3 regions of the Pseudomonas sp. B21-031 genome follow, and region 3 is predicted to be linked to each of the others. Evidence: riboswitches for the same ligand, from Rfam matches in the RefSeq annotation. Region 3 holds a riboswitch; each other region holds the start of a gene.

Evidence for each region. A riboswitch is a leader RNA that binds a small molecule or an ion and turns the genes downstream of it on or off. The one in region 3 is predicted to bind cobalamin.
Region 1: another riboswitch for cobalamin. It lies ahead of LOY53_RS15735 (TonB-dependent siderophore receptor); the one in region 3 lies ahead of LOY53_RS09495 (ABC transporter substrate-binding protein).
Region 2: another riboswitch for cobalamin. It lies ahead of LOY53_RS12190 (CbtB-domain containing protein); the one in region 3 lies ahead of LOY53_RS09495 (ABC transporter substrate-binding protein).

The regions. Positions count from the first base shown of each region.
Region 1 covers NZ_CP087181.1:3,574,602-3,582,494, reverse strand. Annotated here, with positions in the region: gene nikB (nickel ABC transporter permease subunit NikB) at 1-443, opposite strand, end outside; gene nikA (nickel ABC transporter substrate-binding protein) at 445-2,019, opposite strand; cobalamin riboswitch at 2,239-2,446, shown strand; gene LOY53_RS15735 (TonB-dependent siderophore receptor) at 2,555-4,693, shown strand; gene LOY53_RS15730 (ABC transporter ATP-binding protein) at 4,740-5,525, shown strand; gene LOY53_RS15725 (ABC transporter substrate-binding protein) at 5,507-6,490, shown strand; gene LOY53_RS15720 (iron ABC transporter permease) at 6,487-7,506, shown strand; gene LOY53_RS15715 (alpha/beta fold hydrolase) at 7,527-7,893, opposite strand, start outside.
Region 2 covers NZ_CP087181.1:2,741,868-2,749,760, reverse strand. Annotated here, with positions in the region: gene LOY53_RS12200 (LLM class flavin-dependent oxidoreductase) at 181-1,515, shown strand; gene LOY53_RS12195 (LLM class flavin-dependent oxidoreductase) at 1,543-2,643, shown strand; cobalamin riboswitch at 2,806-3,028, shown strand; gene LOY53_RS12190 (CbtB-domain containing protein) at 3,122-3,307, shown strand; gene LOY53_RS12185 (CbtA family protein) at 3,317-4,009, shown strand; gene LOY53_RS12180 (cobalamin biosynthesis protein) at 4,027-4,419, shown strand; gene cobM (precorrin-4 C(11)-methyltransferase) at 4,452-5,204, shown strand; gene LOY53_RS12170 (DUF1272 domain-containing protein) at 5,270-5,512, shown strand; gene LOY53_RS12165 (response regulator transcription factor) at 5,735-6,349, shown strand; gene LOY53_RS12160 (transporter substrate-binding domain-containing protein) at 6,361-7,893, shown strand, end outside.
Region 3 covers NZ_CP087181.1:2,102,934-2,110,826, forward strand. Annotated here, with positions in the region: gene LOY53_RS09460 (hypothetical protein) at 1-272, opposite strand, end outside; gene LOY53_RS09465 (GNAT family N-acetyltransferase) at 401-898, shown strand; gene LOY53_RS09470 (hypothetical protein) at 1,038-1,352, shown strand; gene LOY53_RS09475 (OprD family porin) at 1,419-2,756, opposite strand; gene LOY53_RS09480 (pseudoazurin) at 2,753-3,187, opposite strand; gene LOY53_RS09485 (ABC transporter ATP-binding protein) at 3,205-3,984, opposite strand; gene LOY53_RS09490 (iron ABC transporter permease) at 3,990-5,006, opposite strand; gene LOY53_RS09495 (ABC transporter substrate-binding protein) at 5,006-6,016, opposite strand; cobalamin riboswitch at 6,143-6,342, opposite strand; gene LOY53_RS09500 (DUF1624 domain-containing protein) at 6,371-7,537, opposite strand.

The sequences.
Region 1 (7,893 bases), 1.5 Mb from region 3:
AAGTTGGGCATCGAGACACCCAGGAACGTCACCGCGCGGACGGCGTGATCGGGCCAGCGCCCTTGCCAGCGCGCAGCAACCAAGCCAAGCGGAATCGACAGCAGCAGCGTGCAGGCCAGGGCCAGGCCGCCCAGTTGCAAGGTAGCGGGCAGGTAGTAAAGGAGGTCGTCGAGCACCGGCCGCCCCGTGAGGTATGAAATACCGAAGTCCAGCTGCACGGCCTTCCCGAGCCAGGTCAGGTACTGCTCAAGCAACGGCCGGTCGAGCCCCAACGTATGGCGGACTTCGGCAATGGCCGCGTCAGTCGGCGGGATGTGCGACAGGCGAAGGTAGTCCAGGGCCGGGTCGGTGCTGCCCAGGTGCAGCAGCACGAAGACCAGCAGTGAAACACCGAGCATTACCGGTACCAGCAGTGCCAGCCGCAACAGGATATAGCGCAGCATGTCAGTTTCCCTGCTTCGGTGTCATGGCTTCGAACGGCACGTCGAACAGCGTGCTGCCGAATTGCACATGGGCAACGGAGTCGCGGCGAACGCTGATGGCGGTAAGGTAGGAAATCGGCAGGTACACGGCTTGCTCATGCAGGGTGGTGAGGATGAACCGGTACTGTTCGGCGCGTTGCTGCGCGTCGGTACTTGCCAGTACCTGGCCAATGCGTTGGTCCAGTTCGTCCTTGATCGCCAAACCGCGCTGCGCCATGTAGTCGGCATGGCCGGCATAGCGCATGGAGCTGACAAAGGAGTGCGGGTCGTAGGGCGCTCCCCAGGTGTCGGCGAAGATCATGCCGAAGTCGCCATCGCGCTGGCGCCGGACCAGCCCACCTTCTTCGACCGCACGCAGCTCGATGCGCATGCCGACGTTAGCCAGCTCGCCTTGCAGCACTTCGGCCAGGCTCTTCTGCAGCGCGCTGGTGCCGAGGAACACCAGTTCGATCGACAGCGGTTCACCGGCCTTGCTACGTACCGTCGTGCCTGCCGTCAGGGTCCAGCCGGCAGCGTCAAGTTCGCGAGCGGCTTGGGCAGGGTCGTAGGCGTAGGGTTTCAGGCCGATGTCGGCATAGGGCATGTTGCTGGCGAACAGGGTATCGGCACGGGGCTCGAGGCCATACAGAATCTTGTCGATGATGGCCTGCTTGTTCACCGCCTGGTTGATCGCTTGACGCACGGCCAGGTCACGGGTGGCGCCGTGCCCGGTGTTCATCGCCAGGGTGCGGGTAGCCAGCGGTGCCGAGAGGGCGGTGGCGAAGCCTTGGTCGCGCAGGCGCACGAAGGTGCCGGCGGTAATCTCGCCGGCGGCCCCTTGAATCAGCTCGAGCTCGCCGGCCTGCAGGGCCAGCGCGCGGCTGTTGGGATCAGGGATGACGTTTACCAGCACCTCACCATAGGCCGGCTTTGCGCCCCAGTAAAAGGGGTTGCGGGCAAAGCGGTCATACTCGCCCAAGCGCGATTCGACGCGCATCCATGGGCCGGTGCCGGCGGGTTCGCCAGGTTTGGCCTGTGGGGAGCCGAAGCGCAGCGGGCGCACTTGGGCCAGTTCCATCAGCGTTGGGTAGTACGGGTGCTTGAGCACCAGGCGCAAGGTCAGCCGGTCAAGGGCTTCGATGTGGTCGAGGGTGGTGACCAGCTCCATCCAGCGATGGCGTTGGCTATTGGCCAGGACGGCATCCAGGTTGGCCTTGGCAGCTGCAGCGTCGAATGGCGTGCCGTCACTGAAGCGCACGCCATCTCGCAAGTTGAAGGTGTAGGTCTTGCCATCGTCGGAGACTTGCCAAGCCTGTGCCAACCACGGCTCTACCGTGCCCGCCGAGGTGTAACGCACCAGCGGTTCATACACCATGGCCTGGGCGTACATCTGATTGGGCGAGTAGCCGCGTGGGTCGAGTGGGCCTGCGTTAACGGGCCAGGAATACACCAGCGTCGGGCTTTGTTGGGGGGTGCTGTCTGCGTGTGCGCAGAGGCTTGCGGCGACCATGAGAATGCCCCAGAGGGCGGGCGTTCGTTTAGCTGACTGCTGCTTCACACGGGGTCCCCACTTCGACGGAGGCGTAAGGCTAAAGAGTGGTGGGAATGATGTCCATGCAAAAACTTCTTACTGAACGTTACAAAATGCCGCGCCAGAAAAGGCAGTAGAAAGCCCCGGCGATGATTGAACCGTGACGCGTTCGCCCAGGGCCTGAAGTGGCGAGTTCAGGCGACCTGTTTGCCATAAGCCGGTTGACGCAGCGGCCTTTTGATGGTCATCTGCGCGCCTGTTTCAGGTGCCCCCTGCCGCCGTGCATGGGGTGAAACGGGAAGCCGGTTCGTCATCGTTCGATGATCAGTCCGGCGCTGCCCCCGCAACGGTATGCGAGCGAAGCATTCAAGACACCACTGTGCCCTGGCATGGGAAGGTGAATGCTTCATGACCCTCGCGAGCCCGGAGACCGGCCTGAAGCATCGTTTGGCAAACCCGCGGTGGGCGGGCGCAGGCCGGTTTCCGTGGGCGTGCTCGCCCGCGATTCCTCTTTGCGTTGTTCCCTCCGGGATTCTTTCATTCCTGCTTCAAGTGGAACGACATGTCCCGTTATTCGCTGTTCAGTTCTCTGCCAGGTACGCTGCTGCACGCCAGCCTGGTGCCCTGTGTGTTTCTCTCTGTTGCTGCCCACGCCGCCGAGGCGGACAACGCCCTGGCGCTACCGGCCACGGACATTACCGGCACGGCCGAGCACAACCCTCAGCCCGACTTGCATACCCCAGGCACCAGTGGCTCGCGGCTTGGCCTGACGCCGCTGGAAACGCCGGCCAGCGTGACCAGTATCAGTGCCGAGCAAATCCTTACGCGCAACAACGCCACGGTGCAGGACGCGGTCACCCGTTCACCCGGCATCACCTTCATCGGCACCCCCGGTAACGGCGGCACGGCCTTGTCGGCCCGCGGCTTCACCGGGCACAGCTCGACCATGCAGTTGTACGACGGTACCCGGCTGTACGTGGGCGCCGGCACCGTGACCTTCCCGGTCGATACCTGGTCGGTCGAGCGCATCGATGTGCTGCGCGGCCCGGCCTCGGTGTTGTACGGGGAGGGCGCCACCGGTGCGGTGGTCAACGTCGTGCCGAAGAAGCCTTTTGAAGGCGAAATCCGCAATCACCTGCGCCTGGGCTACGGTTCGGATGACCGTCGGCAGATGGCCTTGGACAGCGGCGGCTCGCTGACCGACACCTTGAGCTACCGCCTGAACCTCAACAAGCTGGCCAGCAACGGCTGGGTCGACCGGGGCGATTCGCAGAGCGTCGCCATCAGTGGCGCGCTGCGCTGGCAGCCCAGCGATGAACTGAGCTTCACCCTCAGCCACGACTACGGTGACCAGGACCCGCAGCAGTACATGGGGACGCCGTTGGTGGACGGTCATTACCGCGAGTCGCTGCGCGATCATAACTACAACGTCGACAACGCCAAGGTGCATTACAACGACCAGTCGACGCGGCTGGTCACCGACTGGGTGATCAACGACAACTTCACCGCCAGCAACCAGCTGTACTTCCTCAAGGCCCAGCGCCGCTGGCGCAACGCCGAGACCTACACCTGGCTACCAGGCGACCAGGTGCGGCGCAGCAGCTTCATCAGCATCAAGCAGACCCAGGAACAGCTTGGCGATCGCCAGTCGTTCACCCTGCAACATTCGCTGTTCGGCCTGGACAGCCAGACCGTGGTGGGCGCCGACTACAACACGATCCGTTTCGTGCGCAAGCACGACTTCGGCAACACCCTGACCGATACCGTGCCGTTGTCCGGTTCCGGTGGGGGCGAGTACATCAGCAACGACCCTTACCGCTCGCGCGAAGCCAACCAGGCCAAGCAGTTCTCGCTGTTCGCCGAAAACCGCACGCAACTCACCGAGCGCCTGTCGTTGATCACCGGTGCACGCCGCGACCAGGTGCACCTGAACCGCGACGACCTGGATGCCGATACCCGCACCGATCGCAGCTTGTCTGGCGACAACTGGCGCGCCGGTCTGGTGTTCGCGCTGACTGAGGACCTGTCGGTTTACGGCCAGTACGCCACCAGTACCGAAGGTGTGAGCAACCTGCTCACCCTCAACGCCACGCAGCAGCAATGGGACCTGAGCACTGCCAAACAGACCGAAGCCGGCATCAAGCACAGGCTGCCTGACGGGCGAGGCGAGTGGACCCTGGCGGCGTATCACATCGTCAAGAAAAAGCTGCTGAGCACCGACCCGCTCAACCCCACGCTGCAACAGCAGGTTGGCCAACAGTCGTCGGACGGTATCGAGGCCACTCTCGAACTGCGCCTGCCATACGACGTGCAGCTGTCGGCCAACGCCGCCTGGGTGCGCGCGGAGTATGACGAGTTTGCCAGTGGCGCCAACGACTACTCCGGCAACCAGCCGATCAACGTGCCGCGCCGCTCCGCCAACCTGTGGTTGAGCAAAGACTTCGGCCAACGCTTCAGTGCCGGCGCCGGGGCGCGCTATGTCGACAGCCGCTACGCCGATAACGCCAACACCGTCGAGGTGCCCAGCTACACCGTGGTTGACGCCAACATCGACTGGCACGTGCAACCGGACCTGACCCTGGGCCTGCAGGTGAACAACCTGTTCGACCGCCAGTACGCCACCACCACGGGTAACAATGGCCGGCAGTGGTACCTGGGCGAACCGCGTTCGTTCTTCGTCACGGCTGACTACAGCTTCTGAGCCTGTCGCACCGGCCCCTGGCCGGTGCTTCCTGGAGGTGATGCCCATGACGCAACTGCACATCGAGGCCCTGGACTGGGCCTTGCTTGAACGGGGACGGCCGCCGCGCCCGCTGCTGCAGGGTGTGGACCTGCGGGTGGAACAGGGCGAGTTCGTCGGCTTGATCGGCCCCAATGGCAGCGGCAAGACCAGCCTGCTGCGGTGCGCCTACCGCGCCAACGAACCTGCCGAGGGCCGTGTGCGCCTCGGCAGCGATGACCTTTGGCAACGCAGCGCACGCTGGAGCGCACAACGCATCGCGGTGGTGCTGCAGGAGTTTCCCGACGCGTTTGGCTTGAGCGTTGGCGACATCGTTGCGATGGGGCGCGCACCGCACAAGGGCGTGTTCGACGGCGACACGGCCGAGGACGCCCGGCAAGTGGCCCAGGCACTGGCGCAAGTTGGCCTTGCCGGCGAGGGCGAACGGGCCTTTGCCAGCCTGTCTGGCGGCGAGAAACAGCGTGTGCTGCTGGCCCGGGCGCTGGTGCAGACGCCACAGCTGCTGCTACTCGATGAGCCAACCAACCACCTCGACCCACGCTACCAGCTGGAGCTGCTTCAGCACCTGCGTGGCCTGGGCCTGAGCATTCTGGCCAGCCTCCACGACCTCAACCTGGCGGCTGCGTTTTGCGATCGGCTGTACGTCATCGACGGCGGGCGCATCGTCGCCTGCGGTACGCCACAGCAGGTGCTGACCCCCGCGCTGCTGCTGCAGGTTTTCGGCGTCGAGGCGCTGGTTGACCCGCATCCCCTGCATCCCTACCCACGCATTACCTGGATCACCCGAACATGACTGTCCGCAACCTGATCGGCCTGTTGGCGCTGCTGACCGCGCTGCCGGCGATGGCCCGCGATTACCCCTTGAGCGTGCGCAGCTGTGACCGCGACATAACGTTCACCCAGCCACCGCAGCGGGTCGTGGTGCACGACGTGAACATGACCGCCATGCTGCTGCACCTGGGGCTGCGCGAGCACATCATCGGCTACACCGGCTTCACTGCCAGCAAGCACCGCGACCCGTGGGTGGATGCAGCGCTGCAAGGCGTAGCACCGCTGGCCAGCCGTTACCCCGCCATCGAAACCTTGCTGGCGGCTGAAACCGACCTGTTCTTTGCCGGCTGGAACTACGGCATGCAGGTCGGTGGGCCGGTCACGCCCAGCACCCTCGCGCCGTTCGGTATCCCGGTGTATGAGCTGAGCGAGTCGTGTTCGTGGGTCATGGCCCAGCAACGGGCTAGCCTGGATGACGTTTATCGCGACCTGGGCAATCTAGGTCGGATTTTTTCCGTCCAGCCCCAGGCCGACGTCTTGATCGCAAGCATGCGCACGCGCATCGGTGACGTGCAGCGCCGGCTTGAACACGCGCAGGCTGCGCCCCGTGTATTTCTGTACGACAGTGGCGAAGACCGCCCGACCACCTCGGGAAGGCTGGGCGTACCCCAGGCCCTGATCGAGGCGGCAGGCGGTCGCAATGTGATGGACGACGTGTCTGCCAGCTGGACCCAGGTGAACTGGGAGAGTGTGGTGGAGCGCGACCCGCAGGTCATTCTGATCGTCGACTATGGCCCGAGCAGCTGGCAGCAGAAGCGCGATTTCTTGCTGCGACAGCCGGCATTGAAAGACGTGGAGGCGATTCGTGAGCAGCGCTTCATTGTGCTGACTTACCTGGAGGTAACGCCCGCTGTCGAGAACGCCCTGGCCATCGAGAAGCTGGCGGCTGCCTTGCATCCGCAGCTGTTCCAAGGTGCCGTTCAATGAGGGTCGGGCACAGCCCTGTGGCCTACCGGTGGTTGATCGTGATGCTGAGCGCACTGTTGCTGGTGTCGTGCCTGATCGCCCTGGCATTCGGCCCCGCATCGGTACCGCTGGCCCACGTGGCCGGGATCGTCGGCCAGCAACTGGGCATCGCCGGGCCAGGGGAGTGGTCCCAGAGCCAGGCGCAGATCGTCTGGCTGATCCGCGCCCCCCGGGTGTTGCTGGGGGCCTTGGTGGGGGCCGGCTTGGCGCTGGTCGGCACGGCGTTGCAGGCCGTGACCCGCAACCCCCTGGCAGACCCGCACCTGCTGGGCGTCAGCTCCGGCGCGGCGTTGGGGGCGGTGCTGGTGATGCTCTACCTCGGCGAATTCATCGGTGCCTTCAGCCTGCCGTTGGCGGCGTTCATAGGCGCAGCAGCGAGCATGCTGCTGGTGATCGCCGTGGCGCGGCGCCATGGCCGCATGGAAAGCGATCGCCTGCTGCTGGCGGGCGTCGCCGTGTCGTTCGTGTTGATGGCCGTGGTCAATCTGCTGCTGTACACGGGTGACCAGCACGCCGCCGCCTCGGTGGTGTTCTGGATGCTGGGAGGCCTGGGGGCGGCGCGCTGGCATGTCCTCTGGTTGCCAGCGCTTTGCGTGGTGCTGGGGCTGGTGGCCTTGCAGGTCATTGGGCGCGGGCTGAATGCGCTGATGAGCGGTGAGCAGACCGCAGTGAGCTTGGGCTTCAGCGGCCGACGCCTGCGCCTGCAGGTGTTCACCTGCACTTCGCTACTGACCGGTGTGCTGGTGTCGCTCTCCGGTGCCATCGGCTTTGTCGGCTTGATGGTGCCGCACATGGCGCGGGCGCTGGTAGGTGCGGAAAACCGCCGGCTGATGCCGGTGAGCGCACTGCTGGGGGGCATTTTCCTGGTCTGGGTAGACGTGGCTGCACGCACCCTGATCGCCCCGCAAGACCTGCCGATCGGCATTGCCACCGCAGCGCTTGGCGGGCTGTTTTTCATTGCCCTGCTCAAGCGCTGAACGGCGGTGGCAGGCGGCCGCTAGGGCTGCAGGAAATCAGTGACCACGTTGGCGAACGCTTCTGGCTGGTCGAGCATGACGAAGTGGAAGCTGTCGTCAATGCGCGTGAAGTTGATGTGCGGGGTATTGGCATAGGCGTTGCGGAAGGTCGCCTCGACATTGGCCGCGGGGATGCCGTACACCGGGTCATAGGCATACACGACCTCGACCGGCACCTGGATGCGATCAAGCTCTGGGCGCAGGTCGGTGGTCATCAGTTCGTACGTGGCTTGGGCTGTGGTCTGCCGATCCGAGCTTGTCGCCGCCGCAAGCAACACAGGCCGGGCTGCTTCGCTTTTTACCAGGCGGGCAATGGATACACGCTGCAGGGCTTCAGCCTGCTCAGGC
Region 2 (7,893 bases), 640 kb from region 3:
TACCCGCTAAGGTCACTCCAGACCGACCCCATTCCTGGCGGAGGCCGTCCACCACGACCACGCCAGGAGCCTTGCACGCATGCCCCTTCCCTATCACTCACCCTGCTTCACCGGCGCCCCCGCGCGCGGTGACGCATGGCGGTATCGATTCCATTTGCAGCACAACCCACAGGTATTCCCATGAGCAAACGACAGATCCGCCTGGGCGCCATGATCCATGGCGTCGGCCACGGCTGGGGCGAATGGCGCCACCCTCAGGCGCTTGCCGATGCCAGCGTCAATTTTGGTTTCTACAAACAACAGGCGAAGTTGGCCGAGGCGGCGAAGTTCGACTTCGCCTTCATCGCCGACAGCCTGCACATCCACGCCCGCTCCAGCCCTCACTACCTCAACCGTTTCGAGCCGCTGACCATCCTCTCGGCATTGGCTGCGGTAACCGACCACATCGGCCTGGTGGCCACGGTCACCGTCAGCTACACCGAGCCGTTTCAGGTGGCGCGCCAGTTCGCCTCGCTGGACCTTATCAGCGGCGGGCGCGCCGGCTGGAACGTGGTCACTTCCTGGCTTTCGGGTACCGCCGACAATTTCGGCAAGGCCGAACACCCGCCCCATGCTGTGCGCTACAGAATTGCTCGCGAGCACGTGGACGTGGTCAAGGGGTTGTGGGACTCGTGGGAAGACGACGCCTTCACCCGTGACAAACAAAGCGGGCAGTTCTTCGACCCGGCCAAACTGCACACCTTGGGCCACCAGGGCGAGTTCTTCAAGGTCAAGGGCCCGCTGAACATCCAACGTTCACCGCAGGGCCAACCGCTGATCTTCCAGGCTGGCGTGTCAGAAGAGGGTCGCAACTTCGCGGCACAGAACGCCGATGCCCTCTTCGTCAGCCCCGAGTCGTTCGACGACGCCCATGCCTATTACCAAGACCTCAAGCAACGCGCCTCACGCCATGGTCGCAACCCCGACGCGCTGTTCATCCTGCCCGGCATCCGCCCTATCGTTGGCCGTGACGCCGAGGAAGTCGAGCAGCGCTACCAGCAGGCCGTGGACCTGGTAAGCATCGAGGACGCACTGGTCGCCCTTGGCCGCCCGTTCAACGACTACGACTTCAGTCAGCATGACCTGGACGCGCCCTTCCCCGACCTCGGCACCTTGGGCAACGACAGCCACAAGGGCACCTCGGACCAGCTCAAGCAACTGGCCCGCGACGAAGGCCTGACCCTGCGCGAATTGGCGCTGCGCTTCTCGCGCCCCCGCCGCGACTTCGTTGGCACCCCGGCACAGGTGGCCGATGCCCTGCAGCACTGGTTCGAACAGGGCGCCGCCGACGGTTTCATCATCAACGCGCTGCTCCCCGACGGCCTGCAGTCCTTCACCGAGCAGGTGGTGCCGCTGCTGCAGGCCCGTGGCCTGGTGCGCAGCGCCTACACCGGCACCACCCTGCGCGACAACTTCGGCCTCAGCGTGCCGGAAAACCGCAACACCCAGCGCCGCACCCAGCCGGCCGTTGCCTGACCCCACCCCAACAAGGAGTTCTGTTCCATGAGCCTCGAATTCATTGGCCTCATTGGCCCCCAGGAAGGTAGCGAATCACAGGCACCACGCGGCCCGCTGGTCGACCTTGACTTCATCAAGGCATTCTCCCAGGCCCAGGAGTACGGCGGCTTCGACAAGGCGCTGCTGGCGGTCAACACCAGCGCACCCGACTCGCTGATCCTGGCCAGCTACGTCGCCGCACTGACCGAGCGCATCGGCCTGCTGGTCGCACACCGCCCGGGCTTTCAGGCCCCGACCTTCGCCGCTCGCCAGTTCGCCACCCTTGACCAGTTGAGCCGTGGTCGCGCCTCGATCAACGTCATCACCGGCGGCGACAGCGGCGACCTGCAGCGCGACGGCGACTTCCTCGACAAGGACGCCCGCTATGCCCGTACCGACGAGTACCTGCAGGTGCTGCGCGACACCTGGACCCGCACCGAACCCTTCGACCATAACGGCACGCACTACCGGGTCGAAGACAACCTGACCCTGGTCAAGCCCGTGCAGCCGCTGCCCATCTACTTCTCCGGTGCTTCGGATGCAGCCGTCGAAGTCGCGGCCAAGCATGCCGACGTGTACATGATGTGGGGCGAACCGCTGGAGCAGGTGCGCGAGCGTATTGCCAAAGTGCGCAAGGCTGCGGCCCGTTATGGGCGTGAAAAGCACATCCGCTTCAGCCTGTCGCTGCGGCCGATCCTGGGGGCTACCGAGGAGCAAGCCTGGGACCGTGCCGAGCGCATTCTGGCCGATGCGCAGACGCGCATCGGCCTCCGCCAGGGCAACCGCCGCGAGAAGAACTTCGGCAAGAGCAACACCGGCTCAGAGCGCCTGTTGCAGTTGGCCAGCCAGCGCAAGGTGCATGACACCCGGCTGTGGACCGAGATTGCCGCGTTGGGCGGTGGCGCAGGCAACTCGACGTCGCTGGTAGGGACGGCGGACCAGGTGGCTGAGGCGGCGCTGGCGTACTACGACCTGGGGGTTAGCACCTTCCTGTTCCGCGGGTTCGATCAGTTGCGCGATGCGGTGGAGTATGGGCAGGAACTGATTCCGCGGATTCGCGGGTTGGTGGCGCAGCGGGAGGCTGGACGTAGCGCGCGGACGGCTTAGTGCATGGCTGGATTTTTTTGGCGCCTGTGAGGCCGAGCGCCGCACGGGCGGCGCTGGAACTCACAGGCACTGCAAAACCCGAAAATTGCTAACCTACAACTTCTGAAATACTTTTCACGCGCACACCGCTGTGCAATTGACGGAAAACCTGCCTCGTGGTCTCCTAATGCCTCGCGTTCAGGTGCCCCTCAGGGGGTGAAACGGGAAACCGGTGCGTCGTAGGCCCTCGACTAGGGCGCGACCAAGCCGGTGCTGCCCCCGCAACGGTAAGCGAGCGAAGCGTCTAGACCACTGTGCCGCATCATCTGGCATGGGAAGGGGCGCTTTTCAGGAGCCCTGCTCCTCCTCGTGAGCCCGGAGACCGGCCTGACGTTCATGAACACCCCGCGGTGGGCGGGCGCTGTCGCATTCCCCTGGGCGGATCACGTTCGGGGCTGCCGCGCTTGCCCATTGCCCACAAAAAGCAGAGGAACGCGTCATGCCCGTCACCAGCGCCAAACACAGCATTGCCACCCCCGTCACCCTCAGTCAGCGTGTCGTCATCGCCGTCGGCGCCAGCCTGCTGGGCCTGTGCCTGGTGTACTTTGCCGGCTTCTCGCACATCGAAGCCGTGCACAACGCGGCGCACGACACCCGCCACAGCGCCGCCTTCCCCTGCCACTGAGTACGCCCCATGATCATGCGCATTGCCCGTACCGCGGGCTTCAGCGGGCTGCTTGCGGCCTTGCTGCTGACCCTGCTGCAAAACTTCTGGGTTGCCCCGTTGATCCTTGAAGCAGAAACCTACGAATCCGCAGCCCCTGTTGCCGAACATCACGAACACGGCGCCGAAGGGGCCGCTGCCCATGAACACAGCGCAGAAGCCTGGTCGCCTGAAGACGGCTGGCAACGCGTGCTGTCCACCACCGGGGGCAACCTGGTGGTAGCGGTCGGCTTCGCGCTGATACTGGTCGCCCTGTACAGCCTGCGTGAACCCAAGCGCGCGGCCACCGGCGCCCTGTGGGGCCTGGCGGGGTTCGCCGTGTTCTGCCTGGCCCCGACCCTGGGCCTGCCGCCCGAGCTGCCGGGCACCGCTGCCGCTGACCTGGGGCAACGCCAGGCCTGGTGGATCGGCACTGCAAGCGCAACCGCACTGGGCCTGGCCCTGTTGGTATTTGCCCGCCACTGGCTGGTGAAAGCGCTAGGCGCCGTGCTACTGGTACTGCCGCATGTCATCGGTGCACCGCAACCTGAGGTGCATCAAAGCCTCGCCCCTGAAGCCCTGGAAGCCCAGTTCAAGGTCGCCAGCTGGCTGACAAACGCCGCCTTCTGGCTCGCCCTGGGCCTGTTCAGCGCGTGGCTGTACCGCCGCTCCAGCCAGGCCTGATGGTTTTAGACGCCACCCTGCCGGCGCTGTACGCCGGCTTTGGCTGCCGCCGGGGTTGCCCGGCGGACACCCTCGAAAACCTGCTGCGCCAAGCCTTGGCTGACCATGGCTTGGCGCTGTCAGCACTGCGCGGTATCGCCAGCATCGCCCTTAAGGTCGACGAACCTGGCCTGCAGCAGCTTGCAAAACGCCTAGGCCTGCCCTTGCTGCTGTACGATGCCGGGCAACTTCAGCCCTATGAACCCCTGCTCAGCCATCGCTCGGCCATCGCCCATGCGCACAGCGGTTGTTGGGGCGTCGCTGAAAGCGCGGCGCTGGCCATGGCCAGCCAGCACCTCGGCACAGCCCGGCTGCGGGTCACACGCCAAGTGCTCGGGCCGGCTACCCTCGCCCTGGCCTGCGGGCGATAATCGCAGCATCCCTTTCATTGCAAGGACTTTCCATGACGGTCTACTTCATTGGCGCCGGCCCCGGCGACCCGGAACTGATCACGGTCAAGGGCCAGCGCCTGATCCGCCAGTGCCCAGTGATCATCTATGCCGGCTCGCTGGTCCCTGCGGCTGTGCTCGAAGGCCACCAGGCCGTGACCGTGATCAACAGCGCCGAACTGCACCTGGAACAGATCATCAGTGCGATGCGCACGGCACACGCGCAAGGCCAGGACGTCGCCCGTGTGCACAGCGGTGACCCGAGCCTGTATGGCGCAATCGGCGAGCAGATCCGCCACCTGCGTGAGCTGGGCATTGACTACCAGATCATCCCAGGCGTCACTGCCACGGCCGCCAGTGCGGCCCTGCTGGGCTGCGAGCTGACCTTGCCGCAGGTGTCGCAAACGGTGATTCTCACGCGCTTTGGCGACACTTCGCCGATGCCGCCCGGCGAGCAACTGGCCGACCTGGCACGCCATGGCAGCACCTTGGCCATCCACCTGGGCGTAAAAAACTTGCCGCGTATTGTCAGCGAACTGTTGCCGCACTACGGCCCGCAATGCCCGGTTGCCGTGGTCCATCGCGCCACCTGGCCGGACCAGGACTGGGTGCGGGGCACCCTTGACGATATCGTCGAGCGCGTGGCGCTGAAGGATTTTCGCCGCACTGCGCTGATTCTTGTCGGCCATGTGCTGGGGGAAACGCCCTTCGCCGAGTCGGCCCTGTACCGTGCCGGGCACGCGCACCTCTATCGCCCAGGCGACTGAGCATTGCCAGCGTTGGCGCTGGCGTAGCAGACTCAGGGCTCCCCCTGCCACCTGGAGCTACGCCAATGCTGGAATTACGACCCAATTGCGAGTGCTGCGACGCTGACCTGCCGGGTGATAGCCCAGACGCATTGATCTGCTCTTTCGAATGCACCTTCTGCCGTGCCTGCGCCGACACCCGCCTACACGGCCGCTGCCCCAACTGCTCCGGCCAGTTGCTGGCACGCCCGCCACGGGTCGGCCAAGCACTGGCCAACAACCCCGCCTCGACCCAGCGCGTGCGCAAACCTCACACCGCTTGCGCCTAACGGCCGTTTACAAATAGGCATCGCCACGCCACGCGGGCGATGCCTATCCCTGTTTTTTGTAGGAATTTTCAACAACACATACAGGGTTATTCAACAACTCTATACTCGGCATTACCAAACGTAGGGAATGGCCGTATCTTGCAGCGCTTCCGATAAACCCGCTTGCAGACGTATTCCTGAGTGTTCCAGGAAGCGGACCACACCCCTACAGGAGTTTTCTTCATGACTACCGTCCTGATCGTCGACGACCACCCAATTGTCCGGCTCTCCCTGCGCCTGCTGCTCGAGCGGGAGCGCTTTCGCGTTGTGGGTGAAGTTGCCAATGGCAGCGAAGTGGCTCAGGTAGCACGCGAACTGCGGCCGGACGTGGTGCTGCTGGACATTGGCTTGCCCGGTCTGGACGGAATGGAGGTCATCAAGCGCCTTCAGTGCCTGGAGCCAGTGCCCAAGATCATGGTGCTGACCGGGCAGGCCACCGACCTGTACGTGAGGCGCTGCCTGGATGCCGGCATTGGCGCCTTCGTCACCAAGGACGAAGACCACGAGGCCCTGCTGTTTGCGCTCAAGGCCCTGGTAAAAGGTTACTCGACCTTCCCGCAGATGTCGGTCAACAGCAATTCACTGGAGAGTGAATCGATACGGCTGGACAGCTTGTCCAATCGCGAAATGGAAGTGTTGCGGCGCCTTGCACGCGGTGAAAACAACAAGAATATAGGCACCTGCATGAACCTCAGTGCCAAAACCATCAGCACCTACCGGGGCCGCATCATGGACAAGCTCAAGACAGAGTCGTTGGTAGAAATGGTCGATCTGGCCAAACGCAACAGCGTCAACTGAGCCCAGCCGCCATGACGCGCCTGCTGGCGAGCATCCTGTTGGCCATCGGCATGGCCAGTTCTCCCGGGTTGTTCGCCGACAGCGAACCACGGCATTTGCTGGCGCGCTCGATCAGCGCCGCGCCGCCCCTGCAACTGAGCGACCAGGACCGCCAATGGCTGCAGCAACGCGGCCAGCTGGTACTCGGCAGCTCCAAGCCTGACTACCCGCCGTTCGAGATCAACATCAGCGAGCGTGATTACGAAGGCCTGAGCGCCGACTATGCAGGCATCATCGCCGAACAGCTGGGTATCCCGGTAGCGGTGCGACGCTTCGACAACCGCCACGCAGCCATCGCCGCGCTGCGCGAGGGCCGCATCGACCTGCTGGGCAGCTCCAACGCCTTCGAGGCGGCAGACGCCCAATTGGGCCTCAGTTCGCCCTACGCCGACGACCTGCCGGTGATCGTCACCCGCGAAGGCCGCACCCTGAAAAACGCCCTCGACCTCGACGGCCTGCGCCTGGCCATGGTCGACCACTACCTGCCCGCCAGCGCCGTGCGCTCGCTGTACCCCAAGGCGCAATTGAGCCTGTACCGCTCGACCCTAGCCGGCCTTGCCGCGGTCGATCTGGGTGAGGCCGACGCCTATCTGGGCGATGCCATCAGCACCGACTTCTTTATTGGCAAGAGTTACCAGGGCACCTTGAAGATCGACCATTTCTGCCAGGTAGCCCCGGGTGCCTTTGCGTTTGCCATGGCTGAAGACAACCCCCGTTTGCGCCGTTTAGTCGACAAGGCGTTGGCCAGAATCACCGAGAGCGAGCGCCTGACCATCCTGCGCCGCTGGACCAGCGGCAACACCAGCCTACTGCTGGAGCGCCACCTGACGGCCTTGACCGCCGAAGAAGAAGCCTGGATCGCCCACAACCCGATCGTCAAGGTGCTGATCAACACCTCACTGGCACCGCTGACGTTCAATGATGCACAGCACCGTACCAGCGGCATCACCCTTGAGCTGCTCAAGCAGATTTCCCTGCGCACGGGCCTGCACTTCAAACCCATCGAGAGCCAATCGGCGCAAGCAATGATCGAGCGCCTGACGCGCGGCGACGCGCAGATGATCGGTGCGCTGGGCTACGGCACTGAGCGTGCCAAACAGCTGCGCTTCACCCGCCCTTACCTGGTCAGCCCCAGGGTATTGGTGACCCGCAACGACACCACCTCATCGGCGCAGGCCAAAGCCCTCGATGGCCAGCGCGTCGCCCTGGTACGTGGCTCGCCGCAGCGCGCAGAACTGCAGCGCCGCTTCCCACGCGCCAAGGTGGTCGAAGTGGACAACCCTCTCGGGCTAATGGAAGCGGTGGCCAGTGGCGCCGCCGACGTTGCCCTGAGCAACTACATCAACGCCAGCTACTACATCAACCATGTGTTCAAGGACCAATTACGCATCGCCAGCGTGCTGGACGACAGCCCGGCCATCGCGGCATTTGCCGTGGCCCCGGACCAACCGCAGCTGCAGGCCATACTCGACAAGGCGCTGCTGAGCATCCCACCCGAAGAGCTG
Region 3 (7,893 bases):
TCGCTGAAATTCTTTTCGCTGTAGAGCTTGAACAAGTCCTGGCGCTGGTCTTCGACTGTCAGGTGTTTGCGCAGCACCTCACGGATGCGCGCTTCGGGCACCTGCGGGTGGGCCGGGGCCAGCAGCGACGCCATGCGGTCGATGTTGTGCTCATAGGCGTCCTGCAGCGGCAGCTTGGCCAGGATCTGCGCTTCGCGGGAGGGTTGCTGGTCGCAGGCGGCGAGGGCAGTAATCAGTAGCAGGGGCAGTAGCAACGTCTGGAGGCGGGGCATGGGGTGGCCTGGTTGGGCGGTCTAGGCCTGCGATTATACCGGGGTCTTGATCGCGATGAGCCCAGAATTTGCCATGGGCGGCGCGCTGGGTTAGAACCTTTGCCCTCGACTCATTGCCTGTAGCCCACATGCCGAATTGGATCATCCAACCCGTCCCGCGTGACGCCATCGACGAGGTGGTCGTTTTTGTCGACAGCGCCCGCCGCGAACTTTTTCCGCAGCTTGCCGACGCACCGTTGCCCCCTGACTTGGCTCGCTTCGCCGAGACTTACCTGGACGGCGCAGGCGTGTTTCTCGAAGCCCGCGATCAGGGCCGGCTGGTGGCCGTGATCGGTTATGTGCCCTATGACCACCGCTTCGCACAACTCGACTATCAGCGGGTGCGCGTGGTCGAGGTGGTGCGCTTGTTCGTGTTGCCGGCCTATCGACGCCATGGCCTCGCCGCAGCCTTGTTCGCCGCCTTGCGCGGTGCGGCCGAACAGGCGGGTGTCGAATGCCTGTACCTGCACACCCACCCGTTCCTGCCGGGCGCGATTGCCTTCTGGGAGCGCCAGGGATTCGTGGTGATCGATGTGGAGCAGGACCCCGTCTGGCAGACCACCCATATGCAGCTGAAGCTGGCATGACGTCGCCGTAAGGTCAGAAACCGCCTACAGCTGTTGTTGTGGAGTGTTCAACGCGTTCATTTCCATAACGCACCTGCTTGCTTACCGTCTCCCTCAAGGCTTACCCAACGCCCCCAAGGGAGATTCACCGATGCCACACATGGCCCTGTACAAGCTCAAACTGCTGGACGAATTCGAAGACTGCAGAGACCCGTGGTCGTTCGGCCACTTCGAAAACAGGCTGATGGATTTGTGGCGGGGGGCCACGCGCCACGACGCCAAGGGCATCATCAATGCAGCACACAAGGAAGGGCGTTGGCCCAATACGGTGAAGCGCTACCTGCTGACCAACTACAAGGCGTTCGGCAATGTCAGCGCAGAATTGGAGCAGACGTTTATGGAAGTGCTTGCTGCGATGACCTCGCAGGAAAAAGCCGAATGGGGCCTGCATCCGCTATCCGCTGCAGCGTCTTGAACCGGGGGGCTGCTGCGCAGCCCCGTCACCGGCACCTTGGTGCGAAACCTGGTCCCTGAACGATGATCAGAACCCGCCGCCCAGCGGCCATTCGACCGCCAGGCGGATCTGGTCACCATCCAGTTCCGCCTGCGCCGTGTTCCCCCGGTGCGCGTTATGCCGTACCGAGAACGTGGTGCCCTTGGCCTTGCCACTCTGCACCACATAGCGCGCTTCCAGGTCGCGCTCCCAGTGCTTGCCACCCTTGCCATACCCCAGGTACGCGTAGCCGCCGGTGGGGTCGACATGCGTGCCATCGATATCGAACCCGCGCACGTACAGCGCCGTCAGGCTCAACCCGGGCACACCGTAAGCGCCCATGTTCAGGTCATAGCGCGCCTGCCATGACTTCTCGTTCGGTGCGTTGAAGTCCGACATCTGCACGGCGTTGGCGATATAGATCGCGCCCCGCGTCACATAGTCGAACGGTGTATTGCCGTCTACCTGCTGCCAGCCCAGGCTGAACCCGTGTGGCCCCTGGTTGTAACGCGACACCAGGCTCCAGGTGGTGTTGTCGATGCGCCCGGACAGCGCCTTGCCAGTGTCGGTGGTGCGGTACAGGTTGAGGTCCAGGCTCAAGCTGCGCCGGTCATCCAGGGCGTGGGTCAGGGTGCTGCCCAGGTAGTGCTGGTTCCAGCTGTCCTCGTAGCGCGAGGTATACAGGCTGCCGCTGAAGGCCGCGCCGGGGTTCCAGACCACGCCGGCCAGGTCGAAGGCATTGCCCTGGCGGCCATTGGAATAGTTCACCACGAACCCTTGATCGTGGCTTGAAGCGTTGCGATCCGCGTTTTCATTGAAGTGGCCGGCCACCAGCCGAAGCGTGTCGATCTCGTTGCTGGTGAGGAAAAACCCCGTCGCGGTCTCAGGCAGCAAGCGGCTGTCGGACGAACTGAAGACCGGGGTTTTCACCCGCTGCTCGCCGTAGGACAGCACCGTGTTCGACACTCGCATCTTCAAGGCCGCGCCTGCTCGGCTGTATTCGTTTTTCGGGTGCCCATCGTTGTCGATGCCCAGCAAGCGCGCCTTGCCGGCACGGCCACCGCCGCTGTCAAGCTGTACGCCCAGATAAGCGTGGGCATCGACACCGACGCCGATCAGGCCTTGGGTAAAGCCAGACTGCAAAGTCCCCATCAAACCGTAGGCCCATTCTTCAGCTTTGCCGCTACGTTCGTCGCGTGGCTTGTAGGCATTGCGCGCACTGCTGTTGCGCCCGCCATGCTTGTAATCGCGCTGGTCGAACACGCTGCGGTTGAGGATGCTCCAGCTGGCGTCTTCTAGCAAACCATTGCTCTGGGACTGAGCGGAGTCAGCCAATGCGAGCGGGGTAAGCCCGAGCAGAGGCAGGGCCAGCAACAGCCGGCTCATTGCCCGGCCCCCAGCTTCTGCAGTTGCGCTTCGAAGCGGGTTTTCGCCCGTGCAGGCAGGCTGGCAGGCACTGTGGCCGGCGCCGCGTCACCCACCTGGATTACCATCACCATGCCCATCGCCAGGTGCGGAATGCACTGGATACCGTACATGCCGGGCACGCTGAAGGTGTGCTCGTAGGGCTGGTTGAGTTTGCTCTTGAACGCCTCAGCGCCCTGCGGCAGCAACCCCGGCACACTGGCTGCGTTGTGCCCGCTCATGGTCGGCACAAAGCGCACGGTATCGCCGGGTGCGATGCGCAAGTGGTCCGGCTCGTAGACCATCGCGCCCTGCGTACCGCGGTTGAGCATCTTCACTTCGTGCACGTCTGCCAGCGCGGCAGGGGCAAACAGGGTGCTGGCGAGCAGCAGGGCGACAGGGCGCAAGAGCATGGTGGGAACTTCCTGGTTCAGGGGGCGCGAAAACGCAGAATGCGTGCGCCGTCGAAGGGGTCGGTAAGGTAGTGGGCGTGTACGCCGAAGGTGCTCAGCAGGCGCTCTGGGGTGAGGACGTCAAGCGGCTTGCCGAGTGCGACCAGGCAGCCTTTGTCGAGCACCGCGAGGCGGTCGCAGGTCAGCGCTTGGTTGAGGTCATGCAGGGCCACCAGCGTGGTAACCGGCAGCCCCTGCACCTGTTGCAGCAGGCTCAGCTGGTGCTGGATGTCCAGGTGGTTGGTCGGCTCGTCGAGCAACAGCACCTGGGGGCGTTGCGCCAGGGCGCGGGCAATGTGCACGCGTTGGCGTTCCCCACCTGAAAGCGAATGCCAAAGGCGCGTGCGCAGGTGCAGGGCATCCAGGTCGGCCAGGGCCTGCTCGACGATGGCGCGGTCCGCTTTGCTGAATGGCGCCAGGGCTGACAGCCAGGGCGTGCGGCCCAAGGCAACGGCGTCGTACACGCTGATGGCGTCAGCGGTATCCGCCTGCTGCTCGACCAGCGCCAGGGCCTGGGCAATGCGCCGGCGTGGCAGTTGCGTGAGCGGCTCGCCCAGCAGCTCGACACGGCCACTGTCAGGCTTGCGCAGGCCCGCCAGCAGTTTGAGCAAAGAGGACTTGCCCGAGCCGTTAGGACCGACGATGCCCAGCGTTTCGCCGGGGATAACGGTTAGCTCGATGTCGCGCAGCACAGGGTTGCCGCCCAGCTGCAGCCCTAAGCCCTGGCAGGCCAGGGGGGCAATCTTCACGTTGGCCATGACGGTCATGGGCGCCCCCTTCTGCTGACCAGAATCAGCGCGAACACTGGCGCGCCGATCAGCGCGGTCACCACGCCCACCGGGATCACCTGGCCTGGGATCAGCGTGCGCGACAAGATATCGGCGCTGATCAGGAACAGTGCGCCGCCCAGCGCACTGGCCGGCAGCAGGCGGCTATGCCCAGGCCCGAGCAGCAGCCGCAGGGCGTGGGGGATGACCAGCCCGACAAAACCGATGGCGCCGACGATGGACACCATCACCGCCGTCACCAGGGCGGCACAACTGATCAGCAACAACTGGGTGCGCCGCACCGGGATCCCCAGCGACGCGGCCGAGTCGGCGCCGAAGGTAAAGGCATCCAGCGCGCGGCGATGCCACAGGCACACCACCAGCCCGAACAGTGCCACCGGCAAGGCCAGCCACACGGACGGCCAGCGCACGCCACTGAGGTTGCCCAGCAGCCAAAACAGAATGCCGCGCGCCTGCTCGGCGGTGGCCGACTTGGTGATGAGAAACGCGGTCAGCGCAGTGAACAGTTGCGAGCCAGCGATGCCGGCGAGTATCACCTGGGCGTTGTTGCTGCTCGGCCCAGCGGCGCGGGCCAGCACCAGCACCAGCGCAAACGCCGCCAGCGCGCCGATGAAGGCGCCCCCGGACATACTCAGGGCGACGCTGCCCAGCCCCAGCAGGCCGACCAGCACCGCGCCGGTCGACGCACCGGCCGACAACCCCAACAGGTAGGGCTCGGCCAGCGGGTTGCGCAGCAGCGCCTGCAGAATCACGCCACACGTGGCCAGCCCGGCGCCACAGGCGGCGGCGACCAGGGTGCGGGTCAGGCGGTAGTTCCAGACAATACCGGCATCGATCGGGTCGACCAGGTAACCGGCCTGCCACAGGTGATTGGCCAGCACCTGGTAGACCACGTTCGGCCCCAGGTTGCTCTCGCCGATCGCCGTGCCGGCCACCAGCGCGACACACAGGGCTGCCAGGGCCAGTGCACTGTAGGGCAACAGGCGGCTCATCACTGGGCTGCTTTACCGCTGGCGAACGCCGTCGACAGCGTCTGCAGGCCACGGAACAGGCGGATGCCGGCCTGCATGGCGTCGGCGTCGAGGACGATGATGCGGTCGTTCTTCACTGCGTCCATGTTGCGGGTAACCGGGTCGTTGCGCAGGAATTCGAGCTTTTTCTGGTAGTCGTCTGCCGGGAAGCGGCGACGGTCCATGCGGGCGATGATCAACCAGGTCGGGTTGGCCTTGGCCAGGGTTTCCCAGCCCACGGTCGGCCATTCTTCGGTGGACTCGACCACATTGCGCACCCCCAGGGTACGCAGCATGAAGTCAGCCACCCCTTGGCGGCCGGCGACGTAGGGGTCGATATCCAGGTCGGCGCTGGAGAACCAGAACAGCGCCGAGGTGTTCGACAAATCCTTGCCAGCCAAGTGCGCCTTGGCACTGTCCAGGCGGCCTTTGAGGTCGGCGTTCAACGCGGCGCCGCGGTCCTGCACGTCGAAGATTTCGGCCAACTGGTGGACGCTCTTGTAGATGCTGTCTACCTGGAACGCCTGCAGGCGGGTGCCGTCGGCCCCCACCAGGTTGTCCTTGCCTTCGCAGTCCGACGGCAGCAGGTAGGTCGGGATCTTCAGCTCGTCGAACTGCTCGCGGGTGCCGACCACGCCTTGTGCGCCGACCATCCATTCAAACTGTACGGCCACCAGTTGCGGACGCTTGCCGACCACCGCCTCGAAACTGGGGTCGTTGTCGGCCAGGCGCTCGACCTTGTCGTTCAGCGCCTTGTACTCGGGCAGCACGTTGTTGAACCACAGCGAGGTACCGGCCAGCTTGTCGCCCAGCCCCAGTGCGTAGAGCATCTCGGTGCCGGCCTGGCCAATGGTCACTGCACGCTCGGGCGCGTGGGCGAAGGTCTGCGGCATGCCGCAGTTGTCGACCGTGAGTGGGTAGTGGGTGGCGGCAGCCTGGGCCAGGCTGGTGAGGCCGAGGCCGGCGATCAAAGCGGCAAGACGAGGCAGCATGAGGGGGCGATCTCCTATCGAAGGGTTCACGGAATGAACGCACGGACAGGCATCGCCGAGCCCCATGCACACGGCAGGGGGCAGCACCCTGAAAAGGGTGGAGATGGCCATCCCGGACACCCCGCCGGTTGGTGTTTTTGCGCCGGCAGGTCTCCTGACTGGTGCGTCATGGCCCGGCTCCAGCCTTCCCGGACAGTGTTGTCCAGTGGCATCGATGGAGCAGGCTCGGCACCTACAGTTGCGGGGGCAGTTCCGTTTGGCCCGCGTTAGCGAGCTTGGGATTCCCTATTAATTCCGTGGTGGAAACCGGCGGCCGGCATGGTAGACCATCAGGCAGCCGGGTGAAAACGCTTTTCAGAAGTACTTGAGCCAGGTGATGTCACGCCGACGCGCCTTCAACCGCGCGAAGCTGCGTACTGGCAGGTACAGCGACACGGCGAGCAAGGCGGCGCCCAGCCAAACGGCGCCGATGCCGTCGAAGCCGAAGTAATCCACCTGGTTGTGGCCGAACAGCGCGACGCAGGCCAGGTAAAGCAGCTTCAGCACATACAGGTGCAGCAGGTAGAAAAACATCGGTGCTGCACCGTAAACCGCCAGGGCGTTGATCCAGCGGGCCTGGCCGGCACGCTCGAAGGCGCGCAACAGCAGCAGGCCACAGCCCAGGGTGAGGGCCAGGAACAGCAAGGATGGCGGGTACTTGGTGATGTTGAAGAAGCTCATCAGCGTCTGCGTCAACGTCGGGTACCCGCTCCAGGGTGCCTCGCCGTAGCCGTTGAGCATGCGCAGCACGACAAAACCAAGCAGTGCGATCACCCCGGCCAGCAGCAGGCGGTGCTGGCGTTGGCCTGCGTCGCTGCCACGGGCAAACCAGGGGCCAAGGCCGTAGCCCAAGGCGATGACGCCGATCCAGGGCAGCACCGGGTAGGAGGTGCGCAGGCGCAGGTGGTCGGAGAACGCCAGCCAGCCACGGTCGTGTAGGATCGCCCACGGCACGTGCAGGGCCGACTCAGCGCCGAAGTGCAGGCTGTCGAGCAGGTTGTGCCCGGCAACGATGATTGCACCCAGGGCGATCAGCGCTGCCCGTGGCAACCACACCAGCAGGGACAGGGCGATCATGCTCACGCCGATGGCCCAGATCACCTGCAGGTAGATCACGCTGGGGGGCAGTTGGAAGGTCCAGGCGAAGTTGACCAGGGTGAACTCCAGCGCCACCAGGAACAGCCCACGTTTGAACAGAAAGACCGAGACATCGCTACGGCCCTGGTACTTCTCGCCATACAGCCAGGCCGAAAGGCCAGTCAATAGGACAAACACCGGCGCACACAGGTGGGCCAGGGTACGGCTGAAGAACAACGACGGGTCGGTGACGTCGATGGCCATCGGGTCGCTGACCTGGCGGTGCAGAAAGAAGGTCTCGCGGACGTGGTCCAGGAGCATGAACAGGATGACCAGGCCGCGCAGGGCATCGATGCTCTGCAGGCGCTGGGTAAGCAGGGTGGGGGTGGCGCTGGCGCTAGTCATGGAAGGTCGCTGGTAGGAATAGGTGTCAAATGAAACGTTATCTTATAACTTAAATTGGGTGGCCAGCAATGGGGATTTGGAGGGGGTGCATGGCATGAGGGGGTTGGCGCCTATGAGATCGAGCGCCGCTCGCGCGGCGCTTCGCAGCACAAGGCTGCTCCTACAGTTGTTTCGGGCCAGTTACGCCTGTGCCTGCGCGCGCCCATGCCCCAGGAATAATTGGCCCGAAACAGATGTGGGAGCAGCCTTGTGCTGCGAAGCGCCGCGCGGGCGGCGCTCGATCTCATAGGCACTGCATAGCTCAAGGCAGACGCTCTCAATGAATTTTTTCGAACTTTCTCCAAAGCGTGTCTCTC